DNA from 3 places in the Enterococcus salsurae genome. Region 1 is predicted to be linked to each of the others. Evidence: a T-box and tRNA genes for the amino acid it is inferred to sense, from the RefSeq annotation. Region 1 holds a T-box; the other regions hold tRNA genes.
What was found. The T-box of region 1 lies ahead of leuS (leucine--tRNA ligase). A T-box ahead of a tRNA ligase gene usually reads a tRNA of that ligase, here a tRNA-Leu.
Positions count from the first base shown of each region.

Region 2: it encodes a tRNA-Leu, which carries the amino acid that the T-box ahead of leuS (leucine--tRNA ligase) is inferred to sense. The anticodon was not compared.
Region 3: it encodes a tRNA-Leu, which carries the amino acid that the T-box ahead of leuS (leucine--tRNA ligase) is inferred to sense. The anticodon was not compared.

Region 1 is NZ_BAAHWY010000004.1:384,849-388,131, reverse strand. It holds partial or broken gene ACYVRS_RS12040 (LysM peptidoglycan-binding domain-containing protein) at 1-790, shown strand, start outside; T-box leader at 838-1,051, shown strand; gene leuS (leucine--tRNA ligase) at 1,141-3,283, shown strand, end outside.
Region 2 is NZ_BAAHWY010000002.1:622,389-625,671, forward strand. It holds gene ACYVRS_RS07235 (ECF-type riboflavin transporter substrate-binding protein) at 1-279, opposite strand, end outside; gene ACYVRS_RS07240 (SAM hydrolase/SAM-dependent halogenase family protein) at 283-1,122, opposite strand; T-box leader at 1,217-1,459, opposite strand; tRNA gene ACYVRS_RS07245 (tRNA-Leu) at 1,576-1,657, shown strand; gene ACYVRS_RS07250 (peptide ABC transporter substrate-binding protein) at 1,736-3,283, opposite strand, start outside.
Region 3 is NZ_BAAHWY010000003.1:303,099-306,381, forward strand. It holds gene ACYVRS_RS09605 (Type 1 glutamine amidotransferase-like domain-containing protein) at 1-41, opposite strand, end outside; gene ACYVRS_RS09610 (GNAT family N-acetyltransferase) at 50-589, opposite strand; gene ACYVRS_RS09615 (hypothetical protein) at 632-826, opposite strand; gene ACYVRS_RS09620 (hypothetical protein) at 964-1,161, opposite strand; tRNA gene ACYVRS_RS09625 (tRNA-Leu) at 1,415-1,496, opposite strand; gene ACYVRS_RS09630 (hypothetical protein) at 1,677-2,786, shown strand; gene ACYVRS_RS09635 (ABC transporter permease subunit) at 2,783-3,283, shown strand, end outside.

The sequences.
Region 1 (3,283 bases):
AAGTGCCTCTTCAGTGAGCACCACAACAAGCAGCAGTTCAACGTATACGGTGGTATCAGGGGATTCCGTTTGGTCTGTTGCAAACAAACATGGTATCTCCATGGATCAATTGCGCAGCGCCAACAATATCAAAAATGACTTTATCTATCCAGGACAAACGTTAGCTGTATCTGGATCGACGACAAACTCGGCAACGACCAGTACATCGGTATCACTGGTCAATAAAAATGCGACCTCGACGGCATCTAGTACGGCGAGCAGTTCAACGTATACGGTGGTATCAGGGGATTCCGTTTGGTCAGTCGCCAATAAATATGGGATTTCCATGGACAAATTGCGTAGTTTGAACAACATCGAAAATGATTTTATTTACCCAGGCCAAACATTATCGGTCTCAGGTAGTTCGACAACGACAAGCACCACCAATACAACCAGCACTGCGCGCACAACGACGACTACATCAAATGGCACGTATACAGTGGCAGCTGGTGATTCTGTTTGGTCGATCGCAAATAAAAACAATATCTCCATGGATCAATTACGCAGCGCGAACAATATCAAAAATGATTTTGTTTATCCAGGCCAGCAATTATCGATCTCAGGAAGTACGACAACAAGCGCGTCTTCTAGTACGACAAGCACGACCTCTTCAGCAGGTACCTATACAGTTGCTTCTGGGGATTCTGTCTGGGGGATCGCAAACCAATTTGGGATTTCTACCGATCAATTTATTCAATGGAACAATATCCAAAATAATTTTATTTATCCTGGTCAAAGCGTAAGGGTAAAATAGATTGCTATTCCGATGGATTTTTGATAGGATAAATGCAATGAATCTTTTCACATTTGAGAAGGAATAGTAGAAAAGCGTTGGAGCTTCAGAGAGTGCATGGTTGGTGAGAATGCATAGCACACCTTTCGAACTCGCCTTCAAGTGATATCTGACTGAACAATGACTAAGCAGATACGGCGATGGCCGTTACAACATCGAGGTCTGTTTCTTTGCGGAACAGATAAACTTAGGTGGTACCACGTTGATAACGTCCTATAAAAATCAAATTGATTTTTATAGGATTTTTTTTTATCAGTTTTGTTTGCAAAACAGCAAACAAAACACCAATTTTATAGGAGGCGTCCGTCGTGAATTACAATCACAAAGAAATTGAAAAAAAATGGCAAAAATATTGGGCAAAGAAAAATGAATTCAATACCCATGATGCGCCAGACAAACCCAAATTTTATGCATTAGATATGTTTCCTTATCCATCTGGGCAAGGATTACATGTTGGACATCCAGAAGGGTATACTGCGACTGATATTTTAAGTCGTTTTAAACGTAGCCAAGGCTATAATGTCTTACATCCAATGGGGTGGGATGCATTTGGTCTGCCAGCAGAACAATATGCATTAGATACTGGGAACGATCCAGCCGAATTCACCAAAAAAAATATTGAAACATTTCGTCGCCAAATCAATTCATTGGGCTTTAGTTACGACTGGAACCGTGAGATCAATACAACAGATCCAGAATATTATAAATGGACCCAATGGATCTTCACGAAATTGTATGAAAAAGGATTGGCCTATGAAGCAGAAGTCCCAGTCAACTGGGTGCCAGAATTAGGGACTGTGATCGCCAATGAGGAAGTCATTGATGGCAAAAGCGAACGTGGCGGGTATGATGTCATCCGCAAACCGATGCGACAATGGATGCTCAAAATCACTGCTTATGCAGACCGTCTATTGGATGATTTAGAAGATGTTGACTGGCCAGAGAGCATCAAAGAAATGCAACGCAACTGGATCGGTCGTTCGATTGGGGCGAATGTAACCTTCAAAGTTGCCCATTCAGACAAAGACTTCACCGTCTTTACTACACGACCAGATACATTGTTTGGTGCAACATATGCAGTATTGGCACCCGAACATCCTTTAGTCGAGGAGATCACAAGCGCCGATCAACAAGCGGATGTAGCAGCCTATGTGGCGGAAGCAGCCAAAAAATCGGACTTGAATCGGACGGACCTATCCAAAGAGAAAACCGGTATCTTTACGGGTGCCTATGCCATCAATCCGGTCAATGGCAAAGAAATCCCTATCTGGATCGCAGACTATGTCTTGGCCTCTTATGGAACAGGCGCAATCATGGCAGTACCTGCCCACGATGAGCGAGATCACGATTTTGCCAAAGCATTTGGTTTAGACATCGTACCAGTACTTGCAGGTGGTGATGTGACGGAATCGGCCTACACAGAAGATGGGCTTCATATCAACTCTGATTTTCTAGATGGCCTAGACAAAGAAACAGCGATCGACAAGATGGTCGCATGGCTGGAAGAAAATAAAGTCGGCAAGAAAGAAATCAGCTACCGTCTGCGGGATTGGTTATTCTCTCGCCAACGGTATTGGGGTGAGCCAATTCCGATCATCCATTGGGAAGATGGCACAACTACGGCATTAAGCGAAGAACAACTACCGCTGCGCTTGCCAATCACAGACAATATCAAACCGAGTGGCACAGGAGAATCTCCATTAGCCAATGTGACAGATTGGGTCAATGTCATCGATCCTGAAACTGGCAAAAAAGGCCGTCGCGAAACCAACACAATGCCGCAATGGGCAGGAAGTTCGTGGTATTTCTTACGTTTCATCGATCCGCATAACAAAACAGCTTTGGCGGATTACGACAAATTGAAACGTTGGATGCCAGTTGATATATATATCGGCGGAGCAGAACATGCTGTGCTGCATTTGCTTTATGCCCGTTTCTGGCATAAATTCTTGTACGATATTGGTGTCGTACCAACGAAAGAACCATTTGAAAAATTATTCAACCAAGGAATGATTCTTGGGGAAAATAATGAAAAAATGTCTAAATCTCGTGGCAATGTCGTCAATCCAGATGATGTGGTCGATCAATACGGAGCAGATACTTTGCGTTTATACGAAATGTTCATGGGACCATTGGATGCATCGATTGCGTGGAATGAAAACGGACTGGAAGGCAGCCGTAAATTCTTGGATCGTGTATGGCGCTTGATCGTTGATGAAGAAGGGAAGATGCGTGACCGAATCACCACCTTCAATGATGGCAGCTTGACGAAGGTGTATTATCAAACCATTAAAAAAGTCACGGAAGATTTCGAACAGCTGCACTTTAATACAGCCATTTCGCAATTGATGGTCTTTGTGAATGAAGCCTATAAAGTGGATGCTTTGCCTTATGAATATGTGGAAGGTTTCGTCCAATTGTTGGCACCGATCGTTCCACATATTGGTGAAG
Region 2 (3,283 bases), on a different contig from region 1:
TAAACCGAAGAATACCCCCAATATGCCAGATGCAATGATCCATGACCACCAAGCGCCATAGGTCGTTAAATCACCTAATGCGTGACCAATAAAACCTGCCAGTCCGGCGACGATTGGGCCATATACGACCCCTAGCAATGCTAAAAATGGATAGGCGGTAGCTATATCTGTATTGGGGAAGCCTGTTGGAATGGTGACGAAGCGTTTAAGTATAAAGAATACAGCAGCACCAATCCCGATTGCAACGATATGTTTGACTGTAAATGTTGATTTTTTCATCTCTCATTTCTCCTTTTTAAGTGTGATTTTCCATTCTGTACCAGTACCTATGTTAAATGTTTCCGCAAATGAAGCTAAGTTCAAGCCAAGTCCGACATGTAATAATGAATTGATATAAAGGACAGGTGCCAAAGGGTCGACTTGTGCAAACGAACGTCCAAATACGACAGTTTCTTGATAACGGACTGCTTGTTCATATTCGATGGTCACTAACAGCGTTTGACCGTATGCGATTTGCCATTCTTTGAAAAACGACGAGGGAATGTTGGTCCATAAAGAGCCAAAGCGAATATCCAGAATATCGATCGTTCCACTAATTGTTGTTGCATCTTGCGTGGGTCTTTCAAGAAAAAAGTGGGTCACAGTTTTAGGATCAGCTGGCTGACCGATTGTTTCGAAGGTCTGTTGACCGCTTGCAAGACGTGCGCCGTTATACACATAGACATCGCGACCGTGAAACGTATGACTTTCAGATGAGCCTGCTAACCGCTCAGTGTCTTCATCTATCACCCGCAGAGCCTCGATCCCGATATAATCTGCGGCATAAGTCAAGGTGCCATTATCCGGCGTAATAATCAATTGCCCCGTCTTCAATTTGGCCACCACACTTCGGCGATTTGAGCCCACACCCGGATCGACCACCGAAACGAACACAGTCCCTGCAGGCCAATAGGCTGCACTTTGTAACAAGCGGTAACTCGCGTCGTGAATATGATAAGGGGCAATTTCATGGGTTAAATCATTGATACTCAATTGCGGTTCAACTTGATAGGCCACGCCATACATCGCATTGACTGCACCATCTTGTAAACCAAAGTCTGTTTGTAACACTAATTTATGCATAGGGTTCCTCCTTTCGCCGTCTACATAAAACAAATCTATACCCGCGATGCCACTTTCTGAAATTTCGAGTAAAAAAAAAATACCCTTAGCTTTCACTAAGGGCATTGGACTGCGGTACCACCTTACATTGCAGAATGACGTCATTCTACCTCTATCAGTACCCGACACAGCGTTCGGAGACTGGTGCTTGTTAACGGGGCTGCCGTATTTTCCTCATTTAAGTCAGAAAATCCGCTCCAAAGTCATGTTCAAATCATTCATTGTCGTTCCTTCTCAGCTGCCGGAACTCTCTGCAAGACAATTACCTTGATTTTACTTTCTTTTTCATCGCGTTTACATTTTGTTTCATTAAAATTACCAAAGACACTCTCATTTGTCAATCATTATTTTATCCCAATTTCACCTGCGATTTTTGCTTGCATTTCCCCATCAAAAGAGGTATCGTTTTGTTAGGCGGAAGTGGCGGAATGGCAGACGCGCACGCTTCAGGCGCGTGTGAGATTATCTCGTGTGGGTTCAACTCCCATCTTCCGCATTTTACCCACCAAATGATTTGGTGGGCTTTTTTTGTGCCTTTTTCTATTATTCGGACAAAAGGGGCTGTATGTTGTACTTACTCACTAACAGACGCTGTTCGGAAAAAGAAGTATGCGCCATAAGCGGGATATTGGATATCTTTGATTTTTGATTTGATCAAGTAATTCGACGCACTTTGATACAATGGTACTTGAGCGGCATCTTGATCCAATAGGATTTCTTCAGCTGCTTGATAATCTTCAAAGACTTTATCTGGGTCATTGGCATCGACAGTGCGGGCATTTTCAGTCAATGTTGTATATTCTTCACTATCGTATCCGCCATAATTGTATGAAGAGCCATTCTTATAGAGATTAAAGTAGGAATCTAAATCACTGCTGCCGGCGATCCAACCAGAAACAGACAATTCATAATCACCATCAGAACGGGATTGATTCAAATTGGTTCTAGGTTGTTTATTGATGGTGATTGTCAGGCCAGGCAGATTTTCTTGCAATTGACTTTGTAAGTATTCACCAATTTTTTGTCCATTGTCATCATCTGTAACCAAAAGTTTCAGTTCTAGCTGATCCCCAATCTCTGCTTGGGCTTTCTCCCATTCTTCTTGGGCAGCTGTTTGATCAAATTGGTTGTACTCGCCGCTATATGCGCGGAAATCTTCGTTGGTATTCGGATTGGCATACAAACCACTTGGGATCAATCCATTCAATGGTTTTGCGCCGTCATTCAGCACATCATTTGCTAAACTATCTTTATCGATAGCTAAGGAAATAGCCTTGCGCACATGCACGTTGGCCAATGCATCATTGGCTTTTTTGTTGAAATCAAGGAAATAATTGGCGATATCATTGTGGGTCACCAATTGATCGTTGCTTTGATATTGCTGCACATATAAGCCGCTGACTTTTTGGATATCTAATTCATCACTTTCAAACAATTGGATACCTGTATTTTCTTCTTTGATCGTTGATCCGTTGATTTCATATAATTTGACGACATCTTGATCATAGTATTGGTCATTTTTGACCATCGTCCATTCAGCCCCGGTCTGTTGCCAATCGGTTAGTGCAAAAGGACCAGAGTAAAGCAAGTCTTCACTGGTTTTCGCATAATCATCGCCTTCTTCTTCCACGAAGGCCTCATTTTGTGGTGCTAGCCAACCAATCGATACGACAGACAAGAATGACGCTTGTGGTTGGTCGAGTTGGACGACAAAGGTTTGGTCATCCGGTGTGTCTAAACCAATCGTATCGATAGAAGCATTGCCTTCGCGAATATCCTTGCTGTTCATCACATTGTCTAATAAATACGCATTAGGTCCCATTGTGGCTGGGTCAACTAACTTTTTCCATGCATAGGCGAAATCTGCGGAAGTGATTGCTTCGCCATTGCTCCATTTGGCATCATCGCGAATCGTAAATGTATAGGTTTTGCCATCTTCGCTGATGTCTACCCCTTCAGCCAATCCGGGTACTGGCTGACTGTCTTCATCAAAGCGATACAACCCTTCGAACAAATGCTGAATCACTGTAAACGTCACTTTATCCGTTGTTTGGGTCGTGTCTAATGTAGTCAGCTCTGCTGGCAAACTGACAGAAATCGTTTGTGCCACCTCTGACTGATC
Region 3 (3,283 bases), on a different contig from region 1:
TTTGCATCGACAAAAGAAGCCGATAGAAATAATTGTTTCATGGGATACCTCACTTTTTTCTTTTATTTTTATCTGATGAATGAAATACTGTGAGCCCTGCTATGTTACGGTCAAAGCCTGATAGGTCTTTTTCAAAATAAACAAAATGCATACCTTCGATATCAGAAGGTTCATCTCTTGTCATGACATAACCACAAGACTGATAAAATTTGACCAACTTCACTTCTTCTTTGATGGTGCTCAAAATGACCTTTCTAGCAGGAAAAGTCATTTCTGCTTTAAGCAATGTCATTTTTCCGTAGCCTTTATTCTGGTAAACAGGAAGGAGGGCAATCGGTGAAATTCTTATGGTTTCTTGTTCATCATCCGTGGTTATTTTGATGAAGCCGATGATTTGTTCATTTCTTTGGATCAAAAAGAAATGATTGTTTGGTTGGATCATTTTTTTTCTCAAACGCGCCATTGATTCTCTAAATGGAGAAGTATTTACATCGTGATAGGTGTCATATATTGATTGGAAGGCTATTTTTTGAATCGCATAGATGTTAAGTAAGTCATTTTCTTTTGCAGCAATGAATGAGATGGGCATCTGCAACTTCCTTTCAGGTACAAACTATATTGATGATGATCATCAAAAAAAATAATTAAAAGGGTTCAATATCTCTAAAAATAGTGTTAAAAACCATTCTTTGAGATTCTCCAAAAATGGTTCACGTGTAAGCAGAAAGCGACTAAGACTGATCACCACAGCAATAACCAGACAGAGAACAAAATAGAAAAGGATAAATAAAGGGATAACTAGAGCAAGTTCTTTGATTTTGTCCATTTGTTCACCTCCGAAAGATAGTGATAGATACAGTATAGCATAGAGAAAGATAGCCAACACGACAGAAATAAGCCTATAAATTGATCGGCGTCATTGTTTGCTTTAACAAAAAAAGCCATCAAAGATGGCTTCACAGGTTATAAGCTTTCCCAAAAACCATGGGCAAATCCATTGAAAAAATCAATGAGTGCAGGTACCGATACAGAAATACCTAAGAGAATAAAACAACATTTTTGGATTGGACTGAGTGATGAAAAGAACTTATTTTTTTGGCATACCAGGACGATCAAGCTGATCAGACCAATAAAAGCAAATAGATCTTTGATAAAATACATAGAATCACCTCACCTGATGATACCATAAAAAAATGACAGTATAAATATTTATTTTTAAAGTATGCACAATCTGGATTGCATATCTTAGAAATTTTGTTAACGTATAGGGGCAAAGTGGGGCGTGAAAAAAATTATGGATAGGTTAGATCAAAGGGTTGCTTATTTAAATAGAAAGATATCTAATGAAGGGAATAACCATAATACAGGAAACGAAAAAAGTAGACTACTAAAAGTAATCTACTCCAAATCTATATGCAGACGATGGGATTTGAACCCACACGAGCTAAGCTCACACGCCCCTCAAGCGTGCGTGTCTGCCGTTCCACCACATCTGCTTCATCAATGAAGTCAAACCAATTGATTCAACATCTAAAAAATATCTTACCCGATTGTTCACGGGTTTGTCAATCGCTTTTAAAAATTAGTGAAAAGCGTTTTTTCTACGTTTTTGATTGGTTTTTTGGCAGAGAAACGGTATGCTGATAGTATAAGGATTAAAGTGAAAGGGGGCACTTATGCAGTATTTCTATAATTTATTGATCAAATCATTTAAACAGCGCTTTTTTTATCTTTGTCTTGCAGGTGCGTTTTGTATTGGGGTTGGTTTTTCTTTCTATTTAAAGTTGGTTGATCCGATTCAGCTTTCGGCAATGACCATGGCAGAACAAGCGCAAGCGTCTCGATTAGTCAATCAATATCAAAATGGTGCAAACGGTACAGAGGAAGAACAAGCACTGTATGATTTGGTTTTGACGAACTATAATCTTACCACAAGACAATCATCGAATTTGATCATGGAAATGTATCCGCGATTTAATGAAACGAGTCTTGCGATCGCAGATGTCCAGCTGAAGTTGTGGCAAGCGCCATTAGAAGAGGATGATTTTTTGCAACCGGTCTGGTTGATCAATCAACAGAAAGTCTTCTATCAAGCATTGATCCAACAGGAGAAAACACCGGTTTTAACGGCTGATAATGCCCAAACGGCGTTGTCATTGGCGTTGCTTTTTTTGCTGAATATTGGCTTTGTTTTTTTTGCTTTTATGGCAAGTGACAATTTACTAGAAGAGAGAAGGCATTTTTCGTTGATCCGTGCGTATCCGCAGATTTTTCCAGTAAGAATGGGGAGCAAGATCTTGGTCAAGCTGGTGAACAATCTGGCAATCGTGCTGTCTTTTTTGGTTGGTGTCGTCTTATGTATGGGTTTGATTGGTTCAATGGGTGACTGGCAGTATCCCAGCAGTTTGTATCTACAGGGTGATTGGCAGGCGGTACCCTTCTTTCAGTTTTTGCTGGTTAGTTTGATATCGTTGGTCCTACTGATCCTGCTGGCAGAAGTCATGGGGTATTTGTCCAATATTGTGGTGCCAAATCGTTATGTGTCATTTTTTATCTTGGTACTGCTTTATGGCTTTGGTTATCTGGCAATTGCTCAAAATATCTTCTTTGCACCACTTGCTGTCTTGCGGATCGAACCGTTTTATACTGGCGCCTTCGCGTGGCAGTCCGGCAGTCAGCTAGGGGTTTACGGCAGTTGGGTCATCACTTTGGCCATGATAGTCTGTGGGCTAGCTTTGATTTTATGGGCGGATAAAAAACAATGGCTCTTGCGAGGTGGACGATGATCAAAGACTATTTTTTATTCGAGTTGCGGCAGTTGCTCCGCAGCAAAAAGACGATCGGTGTCTTTTGTTTGTTGCTGATTTATGCAGTTGTTTTTTGCTTCCAGCAACAAAGTTATCGGCCAATCGAGCGAGTGGATCAAGCGGAAATGAGCCAACGCTATCAGGTACGTCAGGCATACTTAGACGAGCAAGCAGCTGATACCTCAGAACATTGGTCGGCAGGTTTGGCGGTTGCGGCCTTTACGCCTTGGAATCAAGCCGAAAAGGCGCGTCTTGATGCGTTGGCAGCAGATGATTGGCAAGGGTATGCAGCGGCTACTAGTCAATGGTATCAAGTGGCATTACAATATACGGATGACCAATCGATTTTTTTCACAGCAGATTATTATACGTATAAAAACTATTATGCGGCATATGACGGTCTCTTTGGTTACGCAGCTACTGCCCGGTTGATGGAAAGCTATAGTCAGTTATCACCCACACAGTTGTCACAAGCC